Regions from separate parts of the Neobacillus sp. SM06 genome, predicted to be linked through region 2. Evidence: predicted binding sites of a transcription regulator. Region 2 holds the regulator's gene; the other holds the start of a gene.
What was found. Region 2 encodes LexA, which represses DNA repair genes until DNA is damaged. Its sites were predicted from a motif close to CGAACATATGTTCG; they were not measured.

Region 1: the regulator LexA is predicted to act here: its motif matches at 4,456-4,469, upstream of parE (DNA topoisomerase IV subunit B).

What each region holds. Positions count from the first base shown of each region.
Region 1 is NZ_JBNWEO010000015.1:499,095-506,464, forward strand. Features, by position in the region: gene ACQYAD_RS12030 (histidine kinase dimerization/phospho-acceptor domain-containing protein) at 1-786, opposite strand, end outside; gene ACQYAD_RS12035 (transposase) at 1,350-2,801, shown strand; gene plsY (glycerol-3-phosphate 1-O-acyltransferase PlsY) at 3,035-3,634, opposite strand; gene ACQYAD_RS12045 (CoA-binding protein) at 3,821-4,234, shown strand; gene parE (DNA topoisomerase IV subunit B) at 4,579-6,558, shown strand; gene parC (DNA topoisomerase IV subunit A) at 6,555-7,370, shown strand, end outside.
Region 2 is NZ_JBNWEO010000014.1:157,720-168,017, reverse strand. Features, by position in the region: gene mreBH (rod-share determining protein MreBH) at 1-553, opposite strand, end outside; gene miaA (tRNA (adenosine(37)-N6)-dimethylallyltransferase MiaA) at 832-1,788, shown strand; gene hfq (RNA chaperone Hfq) at 1,816-2,046, shown strand; gene spoVK (stage V sporulation protein K) at 2,277-3,233, shown strand; gene hflX (GTPase HflX) at 3,371-4,654, shown strand; gene ACQYAD_RS09355 (aminotransferase class I/II-fold pyridoxal phosphate-dependent enzyme) at 4,669-5,946, shown strand; gene ACQYAD_RS09350 (MerR family transcriptional regulator) at 6,129-6,539, shown strand; gene glnA (type I glutamate--ammonia ligase) at 6,566-7,900, shown strand; gene lexA (transcriptional repressor LexA) at 8,069-8,692, opposite strand; gene yneA (cell division suppressor protein YneA) at 8,851-9,171, shown strand; gene ACQYAD_RS09330 (YneB family resolvase-like protein) at 9,196-9,858, shown strand; gene ACQYAD_RS09325 (aldehyde dehydrogenase family protein) at 9,921-10,298, opposite strand, start outside.

The DNA of each region.
Region 1 (7,370 bases), on a different contig from region 2:
TTTAACTGTTTGGGAGAAATTCGGAGCCGAAACATCGAACGAAGAAAATGACGAATGGATTTCAATGTTTCGAAGTATGGCTTCACTCTCGTAAAGAATGACGATGTCATGAACAATTTTATTTAATGAAACTTCTTGGCTTTCATCTGTCTGTGGTTTGGCTGCATTTAAAAATTCAAAAATAATATCGTTTGCCCGATTGATTTCTTCAAGAGCCACTTCAGCGTATTGTTCCTTTCCCAATTCCTTGAGGTATGGACGTAACAGTTGCAAAAAACCTTTTACAGTGGTCAGTGGATTGCGGATCTCATGGGCGATACCTGCCGCCAATTTTTCAACATTATGATGATGATCAACCGCCTTTGCGGCATCTTTCATTTCTTCCACCGTTTTCTCTAAATAATCCCTTTTTTCACTTAAGTCTTGATTAAAACGAAATAATTTCCGTTCAACCCGGCTGATCATTTCTTTCATATTTGAAAGTTCCGTTTTGATTGGAACACAAAATACATGAAGGTTTAAACCTTCATCAGTGGATTTATAAATTTGGTAAAACTGTTTTTGCGTTTTTCCATTCATCGGAATTTCGATAAATTCCAGATTGGTATTATTTTTTAAAAATGAAGTGGTATTTTGCTGATATTGACAATCAATTAATTCTACAAAGCTATCCGCCTCGACAAAATTTCGCTCTGCTACTTGGGACTTCTTCAGCACCTTTAGTTGCTGATCTAAAATAAAGTAAGGAAAAGGGACATTGTTCACGAAAATCTGATCAAAATTCATCTTTGAGATCATCCTTTTTTACAATCTGACAGTCAAGCCGCTTAATATGTAAAGTTTTTTAAAAACACACCGATCGCCGGTCTTATGAATCTAGTAAGTCTAATACTATCCGCAGTTCTATTTATATGCGGGGGAAAGAAAGAAATTTCTACAAATTTCGTAAAAAGTTAAATTTTTTATAGCTCTATCATAGCAAAATGGCAAAATAGCAACAATAACTGTGCTTAAATTAATCTCAGCTGGATAAAGCCTTTAAACTGGTTATACATATGAGCCACAGGACAAAAATCCTGAACCCTTGATAGTATTGACTTTATTTGATTATTAATTGAAAAAGTGTTTCCACGGTCACTGCGTGGAACGAATGCCTTTCGAGTTGTCAAATCTCACTTTAGACGAAATAGGGACCAAATTCGGTCGTTTTATAATTTTTTTACCCTAATTTTTTACAGGGGTTTAATGGAAGATAGAAACTTTGCCTATTTAGACAAAAAGAAAAGCCATAATGAATCTCCATTGGTAAAATAGAAGTACCAACACAACCATTACGAAAGGAATTCATTATGACTGATTCTATTATACCAAAATCATATTCAAATGTAATCTACCTTCAACCCTCATTTTCATTTGCGCAAGACAACTTCTCCTCTTTGCGCCACCTTCCTTATGTAAAATTGGCGCTTGATTTCCCTTGGGAAGAGGTTTTCGCTCCCATTGAACAAGAGTACATTAATGCAAGGTTTCAGCGAAATTGGGACAAGAGGAATCAAAGGAATTCTGATGAATCTCAAGTCGAATTATTTCCACATTTGCCAAGGGACGTGAGTGCGAAGCCAAAAAAATCGTCTAGAGGACGAGAGGGAATTGACTTTTATGTACTGTTAAAATCGTTTCTCTTAGCCCCACTTCTTTATGTGGAAGTCATGGTCACAAGTGTTCATTTCCAAGTGGTGGGGAACTCTGATTTTCGAATGGTTTGCGGTTTTACCAGCACTCCGTGCCTTAGGACCTTTGAACGTTTTGATCAGATTATGATCGAAAACGGATTATGGGAAAAGGCTCGTCAGCTTATGGTGAATTTCAACATCCAACAAGGAATTATAGAGAAAGAAGAACAATTGGCCGTCGATACTACACATGTCGAAGCCGAAGCCACTTTAAATGCAGTTCGCAAATGTGGCCATTCTGAACCATGCGATTGTCCGAAAATCCCTACGGATGACAATGTTGGACTTATGAGAAAAAGCAATACTGTTTCTTACATAGCCCATAAAGTAGCGCTTGTATGCGGTGTTAAATCGGAACTCCCATTATCTAGATGTGTTTTTAAAGGTGGAGAAAGTGATGCCATAACTCTCGAACCGACTTTGGAAAAGGTAAAGCAAGATCTTCCTGAAAAATTTCTGGAAAACGTGCAATACGTAAGCGCAGATGGAATCTATCAAAGTAAAGATAATCAACAATATGCAAAAAACATTCTTCAGACCAAACTATTGGCTCCGATTAATCCACGAAAAATCAAGGATCAAGAACTGGATGCCCGTGGAATGGCAAAACTCGATAAGTATGGTGTTCCACATTGTATTAGTGGACATAAGTTAAAATTGAAAGGGCTGGATGAAACAAAAAAGCAATACGTTTGGACATGTCCCGTATTTGATCCAAAGTATAAACAAGAAGGGCTCACTTGTTCGGAAGCCTGCCATATTCAATGTTGTAGCGGAGCCCAAACAGGCAGAACAATTCGGATTCAACAATCGCAAACGCCGCAAATAGATCCGGAATTTCCGCAACATCTTCAATCATTTAAAACAAAATTTTCGGAAAGAACGGCCATCGAGCGAGTTAACGCACAAGCCAAAGAAGGACTTAGCTTACGTAGAGTCCACAAACGGGGACGTGTAGCAGTAGAGGCCCATGTAGATCGATGCATCATAACCTCACACGTCTTGGCTTATATGTCCGTTCAAGAAACTGGACAGCTCTATCGAGGGTGGACAAAACTATCCGCATAGAAATTTTTAATAACGTAACTACCAGTTATTGTAAGTGCGAAAACTGATGACGGGATAAGTATGCCCTTTTTTAGGTTCCATTTACAAAAAAGATAAATAAGAAGTCGAGAAACTAAGAAAAATCATCTAAGGCCTTCTCCTCCATCCCAAAAATTTCAAGTTGCTTTATCCCAATTTTAATTTAGTCCTGTTGCTCTATGAAAAAAGCTTTAGAAGAACGGAAATGCGTTCTTCTAAAGCCATTTAATTTTTGGTTCAGTTTTGTTGATTATCCGCTTAATATTGGCACGATGCCGATAAAAAACGAACGAGGTTAGCAAAAGAACGACAATAATTAGGGGGATATCCCATCCGCGGATCACGCCTGAGGCAAATGAATAAACAATTGCTGCGATTCCTGCAAGCATAGACGATAATGAAACATATTTTGTTAAATACAAGCTGACAAAAAAAGTAAGCAATACAAATAAAAACAATATCGGGGTATAAAAAAGCAGTACCCCTCCTGAAGTAGCAACCGCTTTGCCACCACGGAATCCGGCAAAAAGAGGATACATATGGCCGATCACGGCAAAAACCCCCGCAAGCAGCGGACTAATATTCGCGTGCAACAAAACAGGGAGCGATGCTGCAAGCGTCCCTTTTAAAATATCTGCAAGCGTTACCGTCATTCCTGCTTTTACCCCAAGAGTTCGAAACGTATTGGTTCCGCCCAAATTCCCGCTGCCATGTTGGCGAATATCCGTTTTATAAAAAAGTTTGCCGACAATGAGGCCGGACGGAATCGACCCAAGCAAATAAGCAAGGATCACTACTGCAATTAGTGCGACCATTAACCATTTCACCCTCAATTCATTGATTCAGTTAATTTATTTTAACATGGATTTGCAAAAACGCCACCACTCATTTACAACCAACCACTATTATCTATTCAAAACTTAAATAGACAAAATATTATGTTTTCTAGTACAATGATAAATAGAGATAGGTTAAAAAATGGAAATAAAGGAGCGTTTAACATGAAAATTGAAAACCCTTCCAAAGAGGAAATCGGTGCGATTTTAAAAAAAGCAAAGCGAATTGCGGTTGTTGGTTTAAGCGATAAACCAGAAAGGGATTCATATGAAGTTGCAGAAGCATTGCAAAGAGCAGGGTATGAAATCATCCCCGTAAACCCTGCAATTCAAGAGGTGCTGGGTGTAAAAGCAGTTCCTTCTTTAAAAGCAATCGAGGGTCACGTTGATATAGTGGATGTATTTCGCCGTTCCGAACACCTACCGGAGATTGCAAAGGAATTCTTAGAGATTGACGCAGATGTTTTTTGGGCGCAGCTTGGCCTGGCGAACGAGGGAGCATATGCCTTGTTAAAAGAAAAAGGATATACAGTCATCATGAATCGCTGCATAAAAGTCGAACATGCTTTAATGAACTAACCGATTCAGTTTTCCTTAGAGCGAATATACTTCTAAATGGCAGTTACATAAACGTTCTGTTTGTGATGAAAATGAGGTCAAATCCGACCTCGTTTTTCTTTTTTCTGCAAATCCTTTTATGTCTAAAACTTGTTGTTTCTCTAAAATGCATTTGCCAAATCAAAATTAAACGCTAAAATAAAGCATAGACGCCGCAATGGATTGTGGTAAAATAAAACAGTGGAACATTCGTTCTAATTTTTATCAAAAAAAGGATTCTTCCGTGTTAAAATCGAATCAATAACTGACTAGAAGATAGCAAATTGAATGTTTTTCTTTTTGAAAGGTATGAAAGGGGTATTTTAGTGGCAAGAAATCAGCAAGTATTTGATTATAACGATGATGCGATCCAGGTGCTGGAAGGGCTCGAAGCGGTTCGGAAACGGCCGGGAATGTACATTGGTTCTACCGATTCACGCGGCCTGCATCATCTTGTTTACGAAATTGTCGATAATTCTGTCGATGAAGCGCTTGCAGGCTTTGGCGACCAAATTATCGTTAAAATTCATAAAGATAATTCCATCAGTGTCATGGATAAAGGACGGGGGATGCCGACCGGAATGCACAAGCTCGGTAAACCAACACCGGAAGTAATCCTCACCGTTTTGCACGCAGGTGGGAAATTTGGCCAGGGCGGCTACAAAACAAGCGGCGGTCTGCATGGTGTTGGTGCTTCTGTCGTTAATGCCTTGTCCGAATGGCTAGTTGTAACAATCAAACGTGATGGCTTTGTATATGAGCAGCGCTTCGAAAATGGCGGAAAGCCGGCAACAACTTTGGAGAAAATCGGTAAAACCAATCAAAGCGGGACAACGATTCATTTTAAACCTGATCCCACTATATTCTCCACAACCACTTTCAACTTTGAAACATTGTGCGAAAGGTTAAGAGAATCTGCTTTCCTTTTAAAAGGATTGAAGATTGAAATCATTGATGATCGCAATGATGTTCACGAAATGTTTTATTATGAAAATGGTGTCGAAGCATTTGTTGAATACTTGAATGAGGAAAAAGATGTATTGCACCCTGTTGTCAGTTTTGAAGGAACGCAAAATGGAATTGAAGTCGAATTTGCATTTCAATTTAATGATGGCTATTCGGAAAATATCCTTTCCTTTGTAAACAATGTTCGGACGAAAGACGGCGGAACCCATGAAGTCGGAGCGAGGACCGCCATGACTCGCGTATTCAACGATTATGCCAGGAAAGTCTCATTGCTGAAGGAAAAAGACAAAAACCTGGAAGGTACAGATATCCGTGAGGGTTTGGCAGCGATCATTTCCGTACGTATTCCGGAGGAACTGTTGCAGTTTGAGGGTCAGACTAAAGGGAAGCTGGGCACCAGTGAAGCAAGATCTGCTGTCGATTCAGTCGTCTCAGAACATTTGTCCTACTTTTTAGAGGAAAACCCCGATATTAGTTCTTTGCTCATCAAAAAAGCAATCAAAGCTTACCAAGCTCGCGAAGCGGCGCGAAAAGCACGGGAAGATGCCCGCAGCGGCAAAAAGCGAAAACGTGCCGAAACGGTTTTATCTGGTAAACTCACGCCCGCTCAATCGCGAAATCCTCAAAAAAATGAGCTCTATTTGGTTGAGGGCGACTCTGCAGGAGGTTCGGCTAAGCAAGGGCGTGACCGCCGCTTTCAAGCAGTTCTTCCGTTAAGAGGAAAAGTTATTAATACAGAAAAAGCAAAACTTGAAGATATTTTTAAAAACGAAGAAATCAACACAATTATCCACGCGATTGGGGCAGGGGTAGGAGCTGATTTCAATATACAAGATGTCAACTATGATAAAGTGATTATTATGACCGATGCCGACACCGACGGCGCCCATATCCAAGTCCTTCTGCTCACTTTCTTTTATCGCTATATGAAGCCCCTTGTTGAAGCGGGTAAAGTCTTTATTGCTCTTCCGCCACTTTATAAAGTCAGCAAAGGGACAGGGAAAAAAGAAATCATTGAATATGCTTGGAGCGATGACGAACTGAAAGGTGCGATCAAAAAAGTCGGAAGAGGCTACATCATCCAGCGGTATAAAGGTCTTGGCGAAATGAATGCCGATCAGTTGTGGGAAACTACGATGGATCCGGAAACACGAACGTTGATTCGTGTTAAAATAGACGATATTGCGAGAGCTGAAAGACGCGTAACGACACTTATGGGCGATAAAGTCGAGCCGCGAAGAAAATGGATTGAATCCCATGTTGCTTTTGGTTTGGAAGAAGAGGATACCATTCTCGAAAACGAAAATCTGACGGTTCCCGAGGAGGCAATTGAGAAATGAGCACAGTAGAAAAGTTTCGTGATCTGCCTCTTGAAGATGTCCTTGGTGACCGTTTTGGCAGATATAGCAAGTATATTATTCAAGAACGTGCGTTACCAGATGCGCGCGATGGCTTAAAGCCTGTACAAAGAAGAATCCTTTTTGCCATGCATGTAGAAGGGAACACCCATGATAAAGGCTTCCGTAAATCGGCGAAAACAGTCGGTAATGTCATCGGTAATTACCACCCGCACGGTGACTCCTCTGTTTATGAAGCGATGGTCAGAATGAGCCAAGAGTGGAAGGTTCGCAATGTTTTGGTCGAAATGCACGGCAATAACGGCAGTGTTGACGGTGATCCGCCGGCAGCGATGCGGTATACTGAAGCGAGGCTGTCAGCAATTGCAGCGGAATTGCTGCGCGACATTGAAAAACAGACTGTTGAATTTATACCGAATTTTGATGATACATCAAAAGAGCCGACGGTTTTGCCGGCAATGTTTCCAAATTTGCTTGTAAATGGCTCCACCGGAATTTCTGCCGGCTATGCAACCGAAATTCCGCCGCACCATCTTGGTGAAGTCATCGATGGTGTGATAATGAAGATGGATCATCCGAATGCCAGCGTCGATGAGTTGATGGCTGTTATAAAAGGGCCAGATTTCCCAACGGGCGGCATTATTCAAGGCATTGACGGGATTAAAAAAGCTTACGAAACCGGTAAAGGGAAGATTATTATTCGCGGCAAAGCGGAAATTGAAGATCTCCGCGGGGGTAGACAGCAAATTGTTATTACGGAAATACCGTTTGAAGTGAATAAAGCAAATCTTGTC
Region 2 (10,298 bases):
GCCTGTCACCGGCAACTCGAATGGAATGACAGGCGACAACACCGCCAAAGGAAATAATGGCTACTTCCGTCGTACCGCCGCCGATATCAACAATCACATTGGCCACCGGTTCATCTACAGGCAAACCTGCACCGACTGCTGCAGCCACTGGTTCTTCAATCAGGTGAATTTTTTTCGCACCTGCATTGCGGACAGCATCATGGATGGCACGGCGTTCAACACTCGTAGACCCTGAAGGAGTGCAGACAACGACATTCGGTTTGCGCATGGAAAAGCCCATTTTCTTGGCCGCTTTGCGCATAATATGCTTAAGCATATCTGTAGTAATATCATAATCGGCGATAACGCCATCTTTTAATGGGCGAATCGCTACTATTCGGCCTGGTGTTTTACCGATCATATCCTTTGCTTCTTTTCCAACCGCCAAGACATTTTTCGTTACGGTATCAATCGCGACAACAGAGGGCTCGTTTAAGGTAATTCCTTTATTTTTGCTGTATACCAATATATTTGCAGTCCCTAAATCAATCCCAATTTCAGCATTCGACAACATTTTTTCACCCTGTTTCTATAATTTCTACAAAATAGTCTTCACTTTACCCTACCACGAATAGGGGGGCAGCGAAGCAAATGTAAACAAATCGTTAACCGAATGTAATTTCCCGTGAAAAAATTAAGCGAAATGTAATATGAAAATTGCATAAAACCATCTTTTTTTGTTCATAATGATTTGATGTTCTACTGCATTTGATTTTTATGTTACGATAGAAAAAGAGAAGATCGAAGTCTTCCGTTCAAAACTGGATAAACGTAAAGGCAGTGAGACAAAATTTGGATGTAAAACAAAAGCTGCTGGTGATCATTGGTCCAACTGCGGTAGGAAAAACAAAACTAAGCATTGAACTGGCCAAACGATTTAATGGTGAGATTATCAGTGGGGATTCAATGCAGATTTACAAAGGGATGGATATTGGAACGGCCAAAATAAAGCCAGAGGAAATGGAAGGGGTTCCCCACTATTTAATTGACATTAAAGATCCATCCGACCGTTTTTCTGTTGCCGAGTTTCAAGAACTGGTCAGGGCGAAAATCAGCGATATTGGCAAAAGAGGAAAACTTCCCATCATTGTGGGCGGAACAGGTCTATACATTCAGTCGGTTTTGTATGATTACCAGTTTTCCGAAGCGCCTGGAGACGATGTGTTTCGGAGAGAATTAGAACAAAAAGCGAGACAAAAGGGGAATGAAGTTCTCCACAAGGAATTGGCCAAAGTGGATCCTGACAGTGCCCGTTTGCTTCATCCCAACAATCTGCGCAGGCTGATCAGATCGCTGGAAATCTACCATTGTACTGGAAAGACAATGAGTGAATGGCAAAAAGATCAAAAACATGATTTGTTGTACCATACCGCTATTGTCGGGCTTACGATGGATCGCGAAAAACTGTATGAACGGATCAATACCCGAGTGGACATCATGATGAAGGAGGGCCTCCTCGAAGAAGTGCGAAAATTTTATGAGGAAGGGCTGCGTGATTGCCAATCGATTCAGGCCATCGGCTATAAAGAATTTTATGATTATTTTGACGGGAAAGTTTCATTGGAAACAGCAATTGAAAACTTAAAGCAAAATTCCCGGCGCTATGCAAAAAGGCAATTTACTTGGTTTCGCAATAAAATGAGTGTAGAATGGTTTGATATGACAGACACCAATCCTTTTTCAAAAAAAATAATGGCAATTTCACGTTATGTGGAAGGAAAGCTCGGAATAAAATCGAATACATATTAGTAGAGATAAAAGAGGAGGATTTATCAGATGAAAACATCAATTAATATCCAAGATCAATTTTTAAACCAATTGCGCAAGGACGGCACAAATGTGACGGTATTTTTATTAAATGGATTCCAAATCAGAGGTCAAATAAAAGGCTTTGATAATTTTACAGTGCTTTTCGAATCGGAAGGCAAGCAGCAATTAGTTTTTAAACACGCAATCTCAACTTTTGCACCGCAAAAAAATGTGCAGTTGGAACTGGATCCCCAGTAAGGATTGACTAAATACAAATAATTTTTTCGGGCCCGCAGCAAAAGCTGACGGGCTATTGTCGTTTCTTGGCCAAACAGCAGCCGGAAAATGTTTTAATGAAATACGCAAGTAATGAATACATATAAGTTGAAGCATTGTTTCTATAAAACGGTCTAAATTTTGGTCCATAAAACGGTTTTAGTACATGACCATTGGAGCATACATTGCTGGCAGAATGAGAGGTGATAGCTTTGGATCAACCGATTCGAATGAAGAGCAACGGTCAAATCAGCATTGTCCTTAATTCGCAGAAACGAAAATCGCCTGCAAAAGACTTGCCGGATTTTCAAGTTGTTCCAAAGGATATTCCACCGGAACATGAGGCGTTAAAAGAGATTGAAGACGAGCTTGGAACCCTGGTTGGAATGGAAGAAATGAAACGGATGATAAAAGAAATTTATGCGTGGATTTATGTGAACAAAAAGCGCGAGGAAATGGGGTTAAAAGCGCGTAAACAGGCGCTCCATATGATGTTTAAAGGTAACCCCGGCACGGGTAAAACAACAGTTGCGCGGTTAATTGGCAAGCTTTTTTTGAAAATGAATGTTTTATCAAAAGGGCATTTGATTGAAGCGGAGCGGGCTGATCTTGTTGGCGAATATATTGGCCATACGGCTCAGAAAACACGTGACCTAATCAAAAAAGCGCAAGGTGGCATATTGTTTATTGATGAAGCCTATTCATTGGGAAGGGGCGGCGAAAAAGATTTCGGCAAGGAAGCAATCGACACGCTTGTCAAACATATGGAGGACAAACAGCATGAATTTATTCTCATTCTTGCAGGCTACTCCCGCGAAATGGACTATTTTTTAACATTAAATCCGGGCTTGCATTCCCGATTCCCGCTTGTGATCGATTTTCCTGATTATGATGTTCATCAATTAATGGAAATAGCCAAACGGATGCTAATTGAACGGGAATATTCATTCAGTCATGAAGCAGAGAGAAAGCTGAAGGAGCATTTAACATGGGCAAAAGGGATGCTCGGTCCCGTTCGCTTTTCAAATGGGCGCTATGTCCGCAATATTATTGAAAAGTCTATTCGCGCCCAAGCGATGCGGTTGTTGATGATCAATCAATATGACCGCCAAGAACTAGTGACACTACGAAGCAATGACCTAGTATTTGAAGTTGAACATAATGAATAAAAAATCGATGGACGCTGAACCATCGGTTTTTTTGTGGGTTGGCGAAATAAAATGTTTCTTTCCTATAAAAATGTGCATGAGCGATTAGAAAAGCGGAAATTGTAGGAATGGGTGTTTTTTTGCTATGATGGGAAAAGATGAAAAGCAAAGAAGGTGGTCGTTTGGAACAAAACGCAGAAGTTGAAAAAGCGATTCTTGTTGGTTGTCAAACAATGATGATAGATGATTTGCGCTTTGCCTATTCGATGGAAGAATTGGCTTCATTAACGGAAACAGCGAAAGGCAAGGTGTTGACTTCAGTCACGCAAAAGCGCGAACGGCTTCACCCGGCGACTTATATCGGGAGTGGAAAGGTAGAAGAAATGAATGCGCTCGTTCAGGAATTGGGAGCGGATTTGGTTATTTTTAATGACGAATTGTCCCCTAGCCAAAAGCGAAATCTTTCTGCAGAATTGGAAGCGCGCATTATTGACCGAACGCAGTTGATCCTTGATATTTTTGCCCAAAGAGCCCGGTCGAAAGAAGGAAAACTTCAAGTCGAACTTGCACAGCTTGAGTACATGCTGCCCCGCTTAGGCGGGCAAGGAGTTGAACTATCCCGGCTTGGTGGGGGAATCGGGACGAGGGGTCCCGGGGAAACCAAACTGGAATCAGATCGCCGTCATATTCGCCGGCGGATTGATGACATCAAATCCCAACTCGAAACCATTGTTCAACATCGGGAACGTTATCGGGAAAGGAGAAAGAAAAACCGGGCTTTTCAAGTTGCAATTGTTGGCTATACAAATGCCGGAAAATCAACGCTCTTTAATCGCCTGTCAGAAGCGGAATCGTATGAAGAGAACCAGCTTTTTGCGACCCTTGACCCAATGACAAGAAAACTGATTTTGCCAAGCGGTTTTGTTTTGTTAATCACGGATACGGTCGGCTTTATACAAGATCTGCCAACCTCGCTGATCGCCGCATTTCGCTCAACATTGGAAGAAGTGAAAGAGGCGGACTTGCTTTTGCATGTGGTGGATATGTCCAATCCGGATTATTTCCATCATGAAAAAACGGTGAATCAGCTGCTGGAAGAGCTGGATGTAAAAGAAATTCCACAATTGACCGTATACAATAAGAAAGATATCCGTCATCCGAATTTTGTTCCGACAGCAACAACACCAACTGCTTTTATAAGTGCTTTTGACGAAGACGACCGATCCCAGTTAAAGAAGAAGTTGGAAGAAGTGATTATTGGGATGATGGACGCCTACCATGTTCAAATTCCTTCCAGCGAAGGCAAATTGCTCTCCTTATTAAAAAATGAGACCATTTTACGAGAGCTAAAATTTAATGAAGAAAATGAATTGTATTTTTGCCGCGGTTTTGCGCCAAAAGAGCATCCTATAGCAGGACAGCTAGAGAAATACAAAGTTTAGAATGGAGCAGGAAAATGTATCAACATTTACAGTTTGGGGAAGAGCTGCGCAAACGGGTAACCGAAGTGGAGCAACGAATTGGGAACATTCACCGTAAAATGGATGAAAGGAGTGAAAGCAACCAGTTTAGAGTTTTGCAAAGTTTTCAAAAACATAAAGTAAGTGATTCTCATTTTATCCCGTCAACAGGTTACGGTTATGATGACAGCGGGCGCGATACGTTAGAAAAGATTTATGCAGATGTTTTTGGAGCTGAAGCAGGCATTGTTCGTCCACAAATCATCTCAGGAACCCATGCGATCTCAATTGCCTTGTTTGGAATTTTGCGTCCAGGCGATGAACTATTATACATAACAGGGAAGCCATATGATACCCTTGAGGAAATTGTCGGTATCCGCGGAAATGGTGTCGGTTCACTAAAAGAATTTGGAATTGGCTATGACAGCGTTCCATTAACTTCAAAAGGTGAAATTGACTGGAAAAAGGTTGAGGCTAAAATTAGCCCAAAAACCAAAATGATAGGGATTCAACGGTCAAAAGGCTATGCGACAAGGCCATCTTTTACCATTCGTCAGATCAAGGAGATGATTGAGTTTGTAAAAGAAATCAAAAAAGACGTGGTTGTATTTGTGGATAACTGCTATGGAGAATTCGTTGAAGAACAGGAACCTTGCCATGTTGGAGCAGATTTAATGGCGGGGTCGCTCATTAAAAATCCGGGCGGTGGTCTTGCAAAAACAGGCGGATACATTGTTGGAAATAAAAAATTGGTTGAGGCCTGTTCATATCGGATGACTTCACCAGGGATCGGAGCAGAGGCAGGTGCGTCGCTTTACAGTCTGCAAGAAATGTACCAAGGTTTTTTCTTAGCACCGCATGTTGTTGCCGAAGCGCTGAAAGGAGCTGTTTTTACAGCAGCAATGCTTGAAACATTTGGGATGAAATCAACACCGAAATGGGATGCAAAAAGAACGGATTTAATTCAGTCTGTTGAATTTAATGACCGTGATAAAATGATTGCCTTTTGCCAGTCAATTCAGTTTGCATCGCCAATTAATTCCCATGTAACACCCTATCCAAGCTATATGCCGGGGTATGAAGACGATGTGATCATGGCAGCAGGGACATTTATTCAGGGGGCAAGCATTGAACTTACCGCTGACGGACCGATTCGGCCACCGTATACAGCTTATGTCCAAGGCGGACTGACATATTCCCATGTTAAGATGGCAGTATGCCTGGCACTCGATCATTTGGCTGCAAAAGGGTTTATTCACCTAAATGAAAAATGATGTGAGAAAAACTAACATTTGATTGACAAGAAATTTTACATCAAATATAATGACAATATGAATTAAATCAAAACTTGCCGATTGGCGAGTCCCCTGGGACGAAGATAGAGGCGTAGTGAATTTATGCTTATCACTATTTATGGATATAAATTCTGATAAGCCAAGCAAAAGGAGGAGAAACCTTGGGTGGAAGTGAAATACGCCGTTCAATGCCGTTGTTTCCCATCGGAATCGTGATGCAACTGACGGAATTATCCGCTCGGCAGATCCGCTATTACGAGGAACATCAATTAATTTCTCCTGCCAGAACAGACGGCAACCGCCGTATGTTTAGTTTAAATGATATCGATCGGCTATTAGAAATTAAAGACTTAATCGATCAAGGACTAAATATGGCAGGGATTAAGAAGGTATTATTGGTAAATGAGCAGCCGCTTGCAACTCAAGACCTCCAGCAGCAACCCGAAAAAGCGAAACGTGACCTGACAGATGATGAATTGCGAAATCTGCTTCGCAATGAATTGTACCAAGCAGGCCGATTCAACCGCTCATCATTGCGTCAAGGCGACATGTCTCGTTTTTACCTAAATTAAATTAAACTATTTTTGGAGGTAAGGAAATGGCAAAGTATACGAGAGAAGATATCATTCGAATCACGAAAGAAGAAAATGTTAAATTTATTCGTTTACAATTTACTGATATCCTTGGAACAATTAAAAACGTTGAAATTCCAATCAGCCAATTAGAAAAAGCTCTCGATAACAAAATGATGTTTGATGGATCTTCAATTGAAGGTTTCGTGCGAATTGAAGAATCAGATATGCTTTTATATCCGGACTTAAATACTTTTGTCATTTTCCCGTGGACTGCTGAGAAGGGAAAAGTAGCAAGGTTTATCTGTGACATTTATACTCCGGAAGGGAAACCGTTCGAAGGCGATCCGCGTAACAATTTAAAACGCGTTTTGAAAGAGATGGAAGAAATGGGCTTCACGAATTTCAACCTTGGACCAGAGCCGGAATTCTTCTTGTTTAAATTGGATCAAGTTGGTGAACCTACTTTAGAATTGAACGACAATGGAGGATACTTCGACTTGGCTCCTACTGACCTTGGCGAAAACTGCCGCCGTGATATCGTGCTAGAGCTTGAAGAAATGGGCTTTGAAATCGAAGCTTCTCACCATGAAGTGGCACCTGGACAGCATGAAATTGACTTCAAATACGCAGATGCAATTACAGCTTGTGACCATATCCAAACATTCAAACTTGTAGTTAAAACCATTGCCAGAAAACATGGCTTGCATGCTACTTTCATGCCAAAACCATTATTCGGCGTAAACGGATCTGGTATGCACTGCAACCTTTCTTTATTCAAAGACGGACAAAATGCATTCTATGAGCCAACAGGTGATCTTGAGTTAAGTGACACAGCTCGTCAATTCATCGCAGGAATTCTAAAACATGCGCCAAGTTTCACAGCTGTTACCAACCCAACTGTAAATTCATACAAGCGACTTGTTCCTGGATATGAGGCACCTTGTTATGTTGCATGGTCTGCACGTAATCGTTCTCCGTTAATTCGAATTCCAGCTTCACGCGGTATGAGCACACGTGTTGAGGTACGCAGTGTTGACCCATCTGCAAACCCATACCTTGCAATGGCTGTTTTGCTTAAAGCAGGATTGGATGGTATTAAGAACAAATTAACACCTCCAAATGCTGTTGACCGCAACATCTATGTAATGAACAAACAAGAAAGAATCGCAGAAGGCATCATCGATCTTCCAGCAACATTGGCAGCTGCGTTAGATGAATTGAAAAAAGACGAAGTTATCACTGCCGGTCTTGGCGAACACATCCTTGAGCATTTCCTTGAAGCAAAAGAAATTGAATGGGATATGTTTAGAACAGCCGTTCACCCTTGGGAGAGAGAGCAGTATTTGCAAATGTATTAATAACAAAAAGTCCTGGCGCACAATGCATCAGGACTTTTTGTTCTAAGCTTACTACTGTACATTTTGGGATTCTATTAGAAAAATCGCAAATTGGCAATAAAATAAAAAAGCACGTTGAATAGTAGCGTGCTTTTTGAAAATTTAAGTAATGAATACTCTGCTAGAGTATTAATGAATCTGCCTGTAAACCCCGATGACTTTTCCAAGAATGGCAACATTCTTTAGGATTATCGGTTCCATTGTGGAATTCTCAGGCTGAAGGCGGATATAATCCTTTTCTTTAAAAAACCTCTTGCATGTTGCTTCATCTTCCTCTGTCATCGCTACAACAATATCTCCATTGTTAGCAGTTTTTTGCTGTCTTACAATGACATAGTCACCATCAAGAATTCCGGCTTCAATCATGCTGTTTCCCATAATTTCGAGCATAAAGACTTGATCCTCATGAGGTGCGAGTCTTTCTGGCAGCGGGAAATACTCTTCAACATTTTCAATCGCCGTTATCGGCAGACCAGCTGTTACTTTACCAACAACTGGAACATTGACAACATTGCTTTTTGGAATCGTTGTACTTTCATCCACTTCAAGAATTTCAATTGCTCTTGGTTTTGTTGGATCTCTTCTAATTAGTCCTTTGCTCTCCAATCTTGCCAAATGTCCGTGAACTGTTGAACTGGAAGCAAGGCCAACAGCTTCTCCTATTTCCCGAACAGATGGCGGATAACCCTTTTTTTTAACTTCCCCTTTTATGAAATCAAGGATATCCTGCTGCCGCTTTGATAATTTTGTCATATCAGATGCACCTCGCCTGGTTAATGTTAACTTTATTATAGCATGCGAGATAATTTTATACAAACATAAGTTCGAATTTTGGTTGACAGAAAACAAACGTTCGATTTATAATAAAAGCATAGAAGCGAACATATATTCTAAAAATGGAGTGTTGATAAATGAAGAACTTGTGGAATCGCTATTCATATGCCATTATTTTAGTTATCCTGAGCTTTGGTTCAGCTCTTATTATTTATTTTCAATCCAACTCATTTCATAAAGAAAATTATGTCAATATTACCATTGCTGAAGGAGATTCACTCTGGAAAATCGCAAAAGAATATTCCCAAACATCCTCATTTTCGCATGATCAGTTCATCAGCTGGGTGAAAAAGCACAATCAAATAGAAGGAGATTTGATATACCCGGGCGAAAAAATTGCCATCCCGGTTAAAAATAATGAAGTTGGAGCAAAAGAATTTGCCAGCGCAGCAAAATAAGCAGATAGAAAGGTTCTGAAGGACATGAAGGCAATCATTTACTGCCGGGTTAGCACTGAAAAGTCTACACAAGACACATCGTTAACCAGACAAAAAGAAGAACTTGAAACCTTTGCAAACAAACACCAATTCGAAGTAATAAAAATCATTGAGGAGAGGCATAGCGGGTTTGATGTCGATCGGGAAGGAATAATCGAGGCGCTTGCCCTGTTTAAAGATAAGCAGGCAGAGGCTCTTTTAATACAGGATGATACCCGGCTAGGGAGGGGCCACTCAAAGATAGCCTTGCTACATGAACTGCGTAAAATGGGCATTGCCGTTTTTACCATCCAAGACCATGGAGAAATTTACTTGGCAGATGCTGATTTAATGGTACTTGAAATTTTAAGTGCGGTTGAAGAATTTCAACGAAAAATTGCAAATTTGAAAATCAGCAGGGGAATCACCCGGGCGATTAAGGATGGTTTCGAACCGCACAAGAATTTATCCAATCTTCACCTTGGCGGGAGAGAAAAAAAGGAAGTGCCGGTGGAGGAAATAATAAACTTGCGGAAAAAGAATCTTACCTTTCATGAAATTGCTGCCACGTTAAGAGGCTTGGGTTTTGATGTAAGTAAGGCAACCGTACATAGAAGGTATAAAGAATATATGGATGCAGCAGAAAAGCAAACAAAAAACGAATGGTAGAACAAGTAAATTAAAAAAGGAACTCCATTGAGTTCCTTTTACCGATGAAACTTCAAGATTTTTTACTGAAGTGAGATCCAGATGCTCTTCACTTCTGTATAGTTAGCAAGAGCATACGATCCCATCTCACGTCCGATACCAGATTGCTTATATCCTCCAAATGGAGAGGCTGCATCAAAAGCATTGTAACAGTTTACCCAAACAGTACCAGCACGAAGTTTTCCAGCAATGTAATGGGCTTTTGCAACATCGCGAGTCCAAACACCCGCAGCTAGTCCATATTCGCTATTGTTTGCTCGGTCAATTAATTCGTCCAAATCGTCATATGGCATCGCAGCGATTACCGGGCCGAAGATTTCTTCTTTGGCAATTGTCATTTCATCTCGGACATCTGCAAAAATCGTTGGGGAAACGAAGTAGCCTTGCTCTTGAGGCTTATT